DNA from 3 places in the Pseudoalteromonas sp. SR41-1 genome. Region 3 is predicted to be linked to each of the others. Evidence: predicted binding sites of a transcription regulator. Region 3 holds the regulator's gene; each other region holds the start of a gene.
What was found. Region 3 encodes sigma-54, which starts transcription at its own class of promoters, with help from an activator protein. Its sites were predicted from a motif close to GTTGGCACGNNNNTNGNNT; they were not measured.
Positions count from the first base shown of each region.

Region 1: the regulator sigma-54 is predicted to act here: its motif matches at 1,088-1,106, upstream of H5118_RS04615 (LiaF domain-containing protein).
Region 2: the regulator sigma-54 is predicted to act here: its motif matches at 2,091-2,109, upstream of H5118_RS02370 (EF-hand domain-containing protein).

Region 1 covers NZ_JACJEK010000004.1:102,070-105,354, reverse strand. The annotation lists gene H5118_RS04625 (YqaE/Pmp3 family membrane protein) at 29-187, opposite strand; gene H5118_RS04620 (BON domain-containing protein) at 260-826, opposite strand; gene H5118_RS04615 (LiaF domain-containing protein) at 1,155-1,823, shown strand; gene H5118_RS04610 (VOC family protein) at 1,862-2,278, opposite strand; gene suhB (inositol-1-monophosphatase) at 2,522-3,285, shown strand, end outside.
Region 2 covers NZ_JACJEK010000002.1:187,671-190,955, forward strand. The annotation lists gene H5118_RS02345 (energy transducer TonB) at 1-210, shown strand, start outside; gene H5118_RS02350 (energy transducer TonB) at 391-843, shown strand; gene H5118_RS02355 (EF-hand domain-containing protein) at 901-1,137, opposite strand; gene H5118_RS02360 (calcium dependent protein) at 1,147-1,383, opposite strand; gene H5118_RS02365 (hypothetical protein) at 1,570-1,797, opposite strand; gene H5118_RS02370 (EF-hand domain-containing protein) at 1,822-2,055, opposite strand; gene H5118_RS02375 (sensor histidine kinase KdpD) at 2,386-3,285, shown strand, end outside.
Region 3 covers NZ_JACJEK010000002.1:18,758-22,042, forward strand. The annotation lists gene ptsN (PTS IIA-like nitrogen regulatory protein PtsN) at 1-450, opposite strand, end outside; gene hpf (ribosome hibernation promoting factor) at 455-742, opposite strand; gene H5118_RS01555 (RNA polymerase factor sigma-54) at 769-2,268, opposite strand; gene lptB (LPS export ABC transporter ATP-binding protein) at 2,338-3,063, opposite strand; gene lptA (lipopolysaccharide transport periplasmic protein LptA) at 3,060-3,285, opposite strand, start outside.

The sequences.
Region 1 (3,285 bases), on a different contig from region 3:
GTCGGCTTACACAATATATAATCTGTCATTATTTTTTCGCAATAATGTAGATTGCATGTATTAACCCTGGGAAATAACCTAGCAGTGTTAATAGAATATTTAACCAAAAATGCATACCTAAGCCAACTTGCAAAAACACACCTAATGGCGGTAATAAAACCGAAAGTATTATACGAATAATATCCATGATCAAACTCCATTTAAATTAAACATTGAAAAGACTTAAAGCCCAGTATTACTGGGCCTTAACTATACTGTATTATTCAGCAACAATAGCTAGTTTATCAACTACGTCGCGAACATCTTCAGCATTTTTAGCAATTTTAACTGCTAGTTGCTTTTCAGCTTCAGACTCTACAGAGCCATTCAGAGTTACCACACCGTTGTCGGTATCAACATCAATGTCTGTACCACCTACTTCTGAGTCAAACAGGAAGCGAGTTGTGATTACAGTGGTGATTTTAGCGTCCGTTAGGTCGTTATCATCATCGTCCATCATGTCGTTGTTTTTATCTTCGGTGTCCATGCTTTTAACAACAGTAAGGCTGTTATCAACATCAGTTACACCATCTAGGCTAAGTACAAGTTCTTCTGCTAGCTCTTTATCGAGTTCGCTATTAACTTTACCTGTAAGTACTACCTTGCCATTTTTTACATCAGTGTTAATGTCAAAGTTGTTTAGATTAGTGTTCATAAGTAGAACGGTTTCTGCCTTACCATCAATCCAAGCATCTTTACTTTCGTTTTCCCAGCTGTTTGCTTGGGCACCCATAGCCGTAGTACCAAGAACTAGAGCTGCGATAATAGATTTGTTAAATGTTTTCATAATCTTTCTCCTTTTGATTAAAGACACTTTAACTAATGCGAGCTTCAGGCCAACTTTATTTATACTTAAAATTCAAAGGCTTGAATTAATTAAAAGATAAAACCTTATCTATGTTTGTGTAACTATTTACAGGCTACTCGGTAAAACTTTCTCAAATAGTGAAAATAGCTAGATAATTGCTCTTTTGGTTAATCTATCGTTAATATAACAAAACAAAAAACACCGTTAAAAAATAACCAATTGATAATTAATGAAATTATATTTGGTACGCGGTTTGCAGCCTAACTACAAGAGCAGTATCAATAGTAAATATAATAAGGAATAACTCATGTCTGTAAAAGTTGAAGACCGCCCAATAGAGCAAGTACGCGAACAAGTGATTGATCAATTAATTTATAATTACAGTCATGGTGTTATTTCTGTTGATGCATTCGAAAGACGTTTAGATAATGCGATGGATGCACCTAATAACGAAGCTCTGCTAGCCTTAGTAGAAGACTTAACACTTAATACCGATCAGCAATATAAAGCAGAAAAACAATCGCAATTTACACCACATTATAGTGCACAGCAAAACAGTGATGATGATTTTACATTACGCAGTATTTTAGGATCTAACGAGCGAAGTGGTCAGTGGGTTGTGCCAAAAAATATATATTTGAGTAACTTTATGGGATCGGTGGTGCTTGATTTTACCGATGCTATTTTTGCGCATCAAAATGTAACTATTCACGTTAACTGTATTTTTGGTAGCGATGAAATTTACGTACCAGAGCATGTCAATGTAGTGTCTAAAATGTTTTGTATTTTAAGTAGCCTTGAAAATAAATCTGTGTCGCTTAACAAACGCCAAGGCCCTACAATTCATATTGAAGGAAAGGCAGTAATGGGCTCGGTTGAGGTAAAAATAAAGCGCACAATTAAAGAAAAATTTATGAGCTTTGCAAATGAGCTAAAAACCCAGTTTGGCACGGGTAATAATAATCGCTCACTATAATTGAGTAGCAGCACTTTAGCGTGCTGCTTAGTATTTTATTATAAATCGTTATTTCGCTCGCTTGGTATATCACTTAAATACTCTACAAACTCAACTTCAAACCCTGCAGGATCAATAAAGTAGACATTCTTTCTGAAAGGATTCTCGTTACCTTGCTTGCTTAGAGTAAAACCCACTTTATTTAAGCGCATTACTACTGCGCTTAAATTATTAGTTACATAAGCAAAGTGTGCAAAACCAATTTGATGGCCCGATAAGTTTCTGTTTTCACCTTCACCATGACTGCTTATCGCAATGTAATGCGTGTCATCTCCAAAGTGTACCCAGCGTCTTGGTTTTCCATGCCAATCGCCTCTGCCCTCACTTCTAATCGACCAATGTGGAAATACAGCGCGATAAAATGTAAGCATACTATCTATATCACTCGCGACTAAGTTTACGTGCTCTAAATACATAATGTTATCCTATCAGTTAAGTTAGGAGCACGATAAAACCTCAAGTTAACTTTAGGTAAAGTGTTATTTAAAATTAATTTATTTAAATGCAGATAATTATTTTTTAAAAATATATAAACTTTTCAATCTTGTATAAAAAACAAACACAAGTATTTGGGGTTTATTGTTTACTTTATGGCAAAAGTCGCTAAAATACGCCGGCTGAAATATATAAACGTTCTTTTACAACCCAAAGGTAATACCATGCATCCAATGTTAAACATTGCGGTTCGCGCTGCGCGCAACGCAGGCAAAATTTTACTTCGCGCAAGTGAAGATTTATCAAAAGTTGAAGTGCAACAAAAAGGCGCTAACGACTTAGTAACTAACATTGATAAAGAAGCCGAAGCCGTAATTCGTGACACTATTTTACAGTCTTACCCTACTCACTCAATTGTTGGTGAAGAACTAGGTGAGCATAAAGGCAAGGATGATGATTACCAATGGATTGTAGATCCTATCGATGGAACAACTAACTTCATCAAAGGTATCCCTCATTACGCGGTTTCTATCGCACTTAAAGTTAAAGGTCGTTTAGACCAAGCTGTTATTTATGATCCAATTCGTGGTGAGCTTTTCACTGCATCTCGCGGTCAAGGCACTCAGTTAAACAGTAAACGTCTACGCGTTAGCAAAACTACGGTTCTTGCAGGCACTGTACTTGCTACTGGTTTCCCGTTCAAAAACAAAAACCACATGGATGCATACACTGAAGCGTTTAAAGCATTATTTGTACACACTGCTGATATTCGCCGTGCAGGTTGTTCTGCTTTAGATATGGCATACGTTGCAGCTGGCCGTGTTGATGGATTTTTTGAAATTGGTTTAAAACCTTGGAACTCTGCTGCGGGCGAACTTATGGTTAAAGAAGCGGGCGGTATGGTTGTAGATTTCGCCGGTGGTAATAACTATAACCACAGCGGCAATATTATCTGTGGTTCACCAAAACTGACTCAAGCAATTATTCG
Region 2 (3,285 bases), 170 kb from region 3:
AAGGGGTTATTTGATGAAGCCGCAGCGCAATCTTTAAATACATGGGCCTGGCTACCTACTAACGTAAATGTAGCTAAACAACCTGTACTTACTCATATCAGAATTGATTTCATGATTGATTCAATACCAGTGGGTAAAAAATATTTAAAAAATTGTCCGGCTGGCGAAACATTTCAAGTAACAGGTGAAATTAAAAAAACCTCCTACTGATGAAACATTTCAAGTAACGGGAAAGATTATAAGGTTTGAACAAAGTACTTATTTACCTCACTCTAAAGTTACTTTAAGTGTGTGTAACGTTTTAGATCGAACCTTTATAAAATCTGATGGGTATGAGTTTAATACGGATATTACAAATAACTAAATAAGCATCAAGAATAAGGAAATACTGTGAAAGCTCTCTATTTATTACTCCCGTTGAGCATGATGCTAACAGCCTGTTGCTCAACGTCTGATCAACAAGTAAACGATGAAATGCCGAGTTTTATTGATTTATCGAGTCCTGAACTGCGAAGTAAGGCAGGTGAATACTGGGATGTTGCTAAAAGAGTAGAGCCGCGATATCCGATAGAAGCTGCAAAGAAAAGTATTTCAGGTTGTGTTGAGCTTGCTATGTTAATTAATTCACAAGGTGAAGCCCAAGGGTATAAGGTTATTGCATCCTACCCTGAGGGTGTGTTTGATAATAATGCAGCTGCTGCTGTGGGTTTATGGCGCTGGAAAGCGACAACTGAAAATACGAGTAAGCAACCTATTCTAACTTATCTCAAAATGGATTTTATGGTGAGCCCAAAACCTACTGATGCAGAGTATTTGGCGCATTGTTCTAAAAATAAAGCCTGAAGGTAATTAATAGATATAAATATAATAAGCTAGGTGCTTGTTTACCTAGCTATAAAACTACTTACTTGCATATAAGCCATATTCATTTAGTGCTAACTTGCCATCTTTATCACTATCATAGCTTGAAAATCGAGACCACAAAGCGGGGTCTACAGCGGTTTCTGAACGTGTTAAAAAACCATCCTGGTTTCTATCAAGTTTTTCAAATTGCTCTGCAACATTGTTGCTTGCAGCAAAGCCTAATGTGCTAAAAATACTAAACGCAAAAAGCGCTATATAGCTTGTTTTTTTCATGAAAAATACTCAGTAGAGGTTATTGGTAAGGTAATTTTTAAATTCGATTAACGAAATTTGGTTATCTTGGTTTTTGTCCCATTTTACAAATGTGTTTAATAGTTGTGGTTGGGGATCAAGTTCGTCATGCGTTAAATAGCCACTTTTGTCGCTATCGAGGTGATCAAAGCGTTGCTTTACATCAAGTGCAGCGGCATCAAAGCTTAATAGCATTAAGATGCTTATAATAAGGGGAAGTATCTTCATGGTGTTCCTTCCAAAAGATGTATTTAAAGTTTGTGGCTAAAATAAAGTGAAAAGGAAAAAGCACTTGCCGTAATTTAACTCCCAACATTAAATCCTTTTACACACTCCCTCAGGGATTATGGCAAATGCTTTTAATTCCAGTTTACCTATAACAAGCTTAAGTAAAGCTTAATCAGTAATTACTCATTAAGGTTTAAAGCTTTCAAATTCTTTTTTTGAGACTTTTTCATCACCGTCTTCATCTAAGTCGGCAAATTGTCTCATTACTTCCTTATCTTCCTTTGCTTCTGCAATTGATATTTGTCCGTCCATGTCTTTATCTAAGTGGGCAAAACGCACATTTGTTGGCGATGCAATTACAGTGGCACTAATTGCTAAAAACATTAATGAAAAAGCGGCTATAAGTTGTTTCATAATCACGTTCCTTATTAAATGAGTTTATTGAATAAATTTTTTGAATTCATCTAGCGACAATTGCCCATCTTGATTAGTATCAATTTGAGAAAAATTCTCGTGTAACACAGCATCTTCACCTGCTTCGGCTTCACTTAATGTGCCGTTACTGTCTTTATCAAGTTCGTTAAAAGTCGCGTGAACGTCCATTGCGTGTGCATTAGCGCCTAAAAAGCCTAAAGCCAGTAATGATGAAATTACTAAAATGCGTTTGTTCATTATTATTTCCTTATTGATTAAAGTTATTACTCCTATTACAAAAATGGTGCCAATAATAATTGTTGTTATTTTTCAATTGGTTATTATTTTTTCTTAAAGCCAGTGAGAAGTTTTTACTGGGTTTATTGTAATTTTTGTGCGCCTTTTGCAACACTATTTAATGGGGTTAAAAGGGAGTTTATTAAAATCAACGAGTTACGTTGTCTCTATTTGGCGACACATTGTTTTGTAGTGCTGGCTGTTAATCGTATTAAATATAATTGCTGGTTCAGCTAGTGTATAAGGTAAGCACTTAATAATAGAACGCTTAACTTAAAAGGACTAAACGAAATGCCAGCAACCATAGCTAAAAAATACCAAGCAATGCTTAACTGGCGGCCTAATTTAATTGGGCAATTTGCAATGAGTATGCTGCTTTCGTTACTGCCGCTTTCTATAGTGGTGATCGTATTTTTAAATGCGCTTAATAAGCAATTAGCGGTTACTCAAAGTATTGTGAGTAGCAACTACCAAGTTACCAAATCGTTTAACACTTTAAAGCAAGAACTCAACAGTCTTGAACGCGCCACTAGACAAAACTGGGTATTAAAAAGTGAATCGCTAGATAAGCTCATTGTTGATAAATGGCAATCATCCCTACAAAGCATTGATGAACTCAAATTTGTAAACACGAATAAAGAGTATATCAACCAATGGCAACGCTTATATACCACCTTACAAACCGCGCATGTAGAGCTTGTTGAGCAAAAACAACAACAAGCTGAGCTATTTGTGCCAGTGAGCGATTTAGTTGCTGAGCTTACTTTATGGTTACGTGATAAAAACGAAGCGCAAATTACCAATAACCAAAAAGAGCTTACAAGCCTGCAAGCGTCATTTATAAATTGGCTGGTGGCACTTATTCCACTGACTTTAATTGTTGGGGGAGGTTTTTTATGGCGCATAAGTGGGCGGCTAAAAGGGTTAACTACGGTTATTGATAAGCTTGGGCAGGGGCATTGGCAGCAAAAAATATCTGTGAAAGGTTCAGCTGAGCTTGTTGAGCTAGGAGAAAAGCTCCAATGGGTACAAGAACAGCTTCATATGCTTGAGCAGCAAAAAGATACTTTTTTACGCCATGTAACTCATGAGCTAAAAACGCCGCTTGCTTCAATGGTCGAAGGCACTGACTTATTAACTGATGAAATAGTAGGCCCAATTACCGCTGAGCAAAAAGCAGTGCTTGAGCTT
Region 3 (3,285 bases):
TGATTGATCGACAATAACTTGGTAAAGCTCAGTATCAGATTTTGCACTGCGTAACTGTTTACAAAAATCTTTGTTGTTTAGTTTATCAGCAATGGTTGCTAGAGTCTTTAAGTGCTGCTGGTTATCGCCATCTGGTACGATGAGTGCGACAAAAATATCAACAGGGCGATTATCGATTGCATCAAAGTTTATTGGAGTTTCGCTAACGAGCACTAAAGCCAAAGGCTCTTCTGCACCGCTCATTCTTCCATGAGGAATAGCAATGCCACGTCCTATACCTGTACTACCTAATTTCTCTCTGCTCATTAAAGCATTAAGAATATCTTGTTGCGGTAAATACGGAAGTTTGTCGTGAGCAAGTTCGCTAATGAACTCTAAAATTCTTTTTTTGCTATTAAAAAGGACCGCAGCTTTGCTGCAGTCCTGGCATATAAGTGAACTTAATTTCATCATATTAGTGTCGAGCAAGCTTCTCTTTGTGTTTGATTACTTGGCGATCGAGCTTGTCGATCAACGAGTCAATAGCGGCATACATATCTTGATGTTCTGTAGAGGCAAATAGCTCAGCACCGCTTACGTGTATTGTGGCTTCTGCTTTTTGATTTAATTTTTCTACATCGAGAATGACATGAACATTGTTAATATGATCAGAGTGTCTTTCAAGCTTCGCAAATTTAGTATTAATATAGTCTCTTAGTGAATCGGTTAATTCTACGTGACGACCAGTTAAGTTTAGTTGCATAAGCATTACCCTCTTAGTTTAGCGTCTTAAATCAGACTTTTACGCTGATTTGACGGTGGAATAGCAAGAGATTCGCGGTATTTTGCGATTGTACGTCTCGCTACTTTAATTCCTTGCTCAGCCAATATATCCGCTATTTTGCTATCACTCAATGGTTTTGCTGAGTTTTCTGCTGCGATTAATTTTCGGATAAGCGCACGTATTGCTGTAGATGAACATTCACCACCGTTTTCAGTACTTACATGGCTTGAGAAAAAATATTTAAGCTCAAATATACCACGGGGTGTATGCATGTACTTTTGAGTAGTTACGCGAGAAATTGTCGATTCGTGCATTTCTACCATTTCAGCAACATCATTTAAAACCATTGGTTTCATGGCTTCAGGGCCATGTTCAAAAAAGCCTTGTTGTTGCTTAACAATACAATTAGTAACTTTTAATAGCGTGTCGTTTCTACTTTCTAAGCTTTTAATAAACCATTTAGCTTCTTGTAAATGTGAGCGAATAAACTGGCTGTCGCCACTTGATTTTACAGTGCGAGACATTGCTGCGTATTGGCTATTGACACGAATTTTAGGCATGCTATCTGGGTTTAATTCGACAACCCAGCGGCCTTTAATTTTTTTAACTGACACATCAGGAATAACATACTCAGATTCTTCCCTTACAATAGTATCTGCAGGTTTTGGGTTGAGAGTATGTATTAGTGTAATTACTTCTTTAAGCTCTTCTTCTTTGAGCTTCGTTTTTTTCATTAATGTACGATAGTCGCGAGCTGCTAATAGATCAATATGCTCGGTTAAAATCATTTTCGTTTCATTAATATAAGGTGTTTCTTTATCAAATTGATTAAGCTGAATACACAAACACTCTTGTAAACTACGTGCAGCAATACCAACAGGATCAAACAGTTGGATGCGTTTTAATACCGCTTCAATTTCATCAAGTTCGACTTCGTTATCATCTTCGTTTTCTTGATTAAAGCTTTCTAAAATCTCTTCGCAGCTTAGTGTTAAAATACCTGAATCATCGACAGCTTCTACAATAGCAATAGCAATAGCTTCGTCTGTAGGGCTAAATGGCGTTAGTTGTAATTGCCACATTAAATACTCATGGAGCGTTTCAGTAGAGGCGCCTTGGTATATTGATTCGTCTTCAGGCATTGGACCTGATGAGGCTGCAGGAGCGGCACTCATGTACTCATCCCAACTGACATCCATAGCCATGTCGTCACTTAGCGTGTCTTTTGCAAGTGCTTCACCAGTATCTTGTTCGTATTCGCTCGGAGCATCATCAGCAGATGCGCTAACAGTTATGTCATCGGTATCAGCTTTTTGCTCGTTTTTACCAGCAGCGTCTTCGGAATAGTCTGCCTCTTCAACCTCTAATAGTGGATTACTGTCGAGAGCTTCTTGTATTTCTTGCTGGAGATCCAATGTACTGAGTTGCAACAAACGAATAGCTTGTTGCAACTGTGGAGTCATTGTAAGTTGCTGGCCCATGCGCAGCTGTAGTGATTGCCTCATGTATCTCTAACAATCCTTTTATGTTGTTATAATTAATACTAGCAGATGCTTAAAGACATGGCGTAAATGTTACAGCCTAAATTGCTCGCCTAAGTAAACATCGCGTACTGTTTTATCATTTAATACGTGTTCTGGAGTACCTGATGCAATCAGCTCCCCATGAGAAACAATGTAGGCTTTTTCACAAACATCAAGGGTCTCTCTTACGTTATGGTCGGTAATTAATACACCAATCCCACGATTTTTAAGATGTTCTATTATTTTCTTTATATCTAATACCGAAATAGGGTCAACACCGGCAAACGGTTCATCCAGTAATATAAATTTAGGATCTGCTGCCAGCGCTCGTGCTATTTCTACACGACGACGTTCTCCCCCCGATAATGCCATACCTTGGCTATCACGAATGTGTTGTATGCTAAATTCATCTAATAAGTTATTGAGCGTGTCTTCTCTGGCTTGTTTATTTAGTTCTTTGCGCGTTTCTAAAATGGCCATTAAGTTTTGATAAACAGTCAGCTTTCTAAAAATCGATGACTCTTGTGGTAAGTAGCCTATGCCTAATCTAGCACGACTATGCATAGGTAAAAGAGTAATATCGTTATCATCAATAGATATTTTACCTTTGTCGCTAGGAACAAGCCCTACAATCATATAAAAAGTCGTTGTTTTACCAGCACCGTTAGGGCCAAGTAAGCCAACTATACTGCCAGCTTGTACTTCAAGGCCGACGTTTTTTACAACTTCACGACCTTTATAGCTTTTTGCTAATAGTTCTGCTTTTAATGTGCTCATGGTTGACCTTTATCGCCTTTTTTACTTTTTTTAGTTTCGATCGGTACTAAAATTGTGTGAACGCGGTCAGTTGAGTTTTCATCTTTTTCGGCACTGATGAGCTGCTGCTCTATGTCGTAGGTAATGCTTTTAGCATTTATTTTTTGTCCGGCTTGCGATACTTGTGCATTACCAACAAGCGTTAAAAAACGCTTAGATACATCATAACGTACTTCGTCAGCA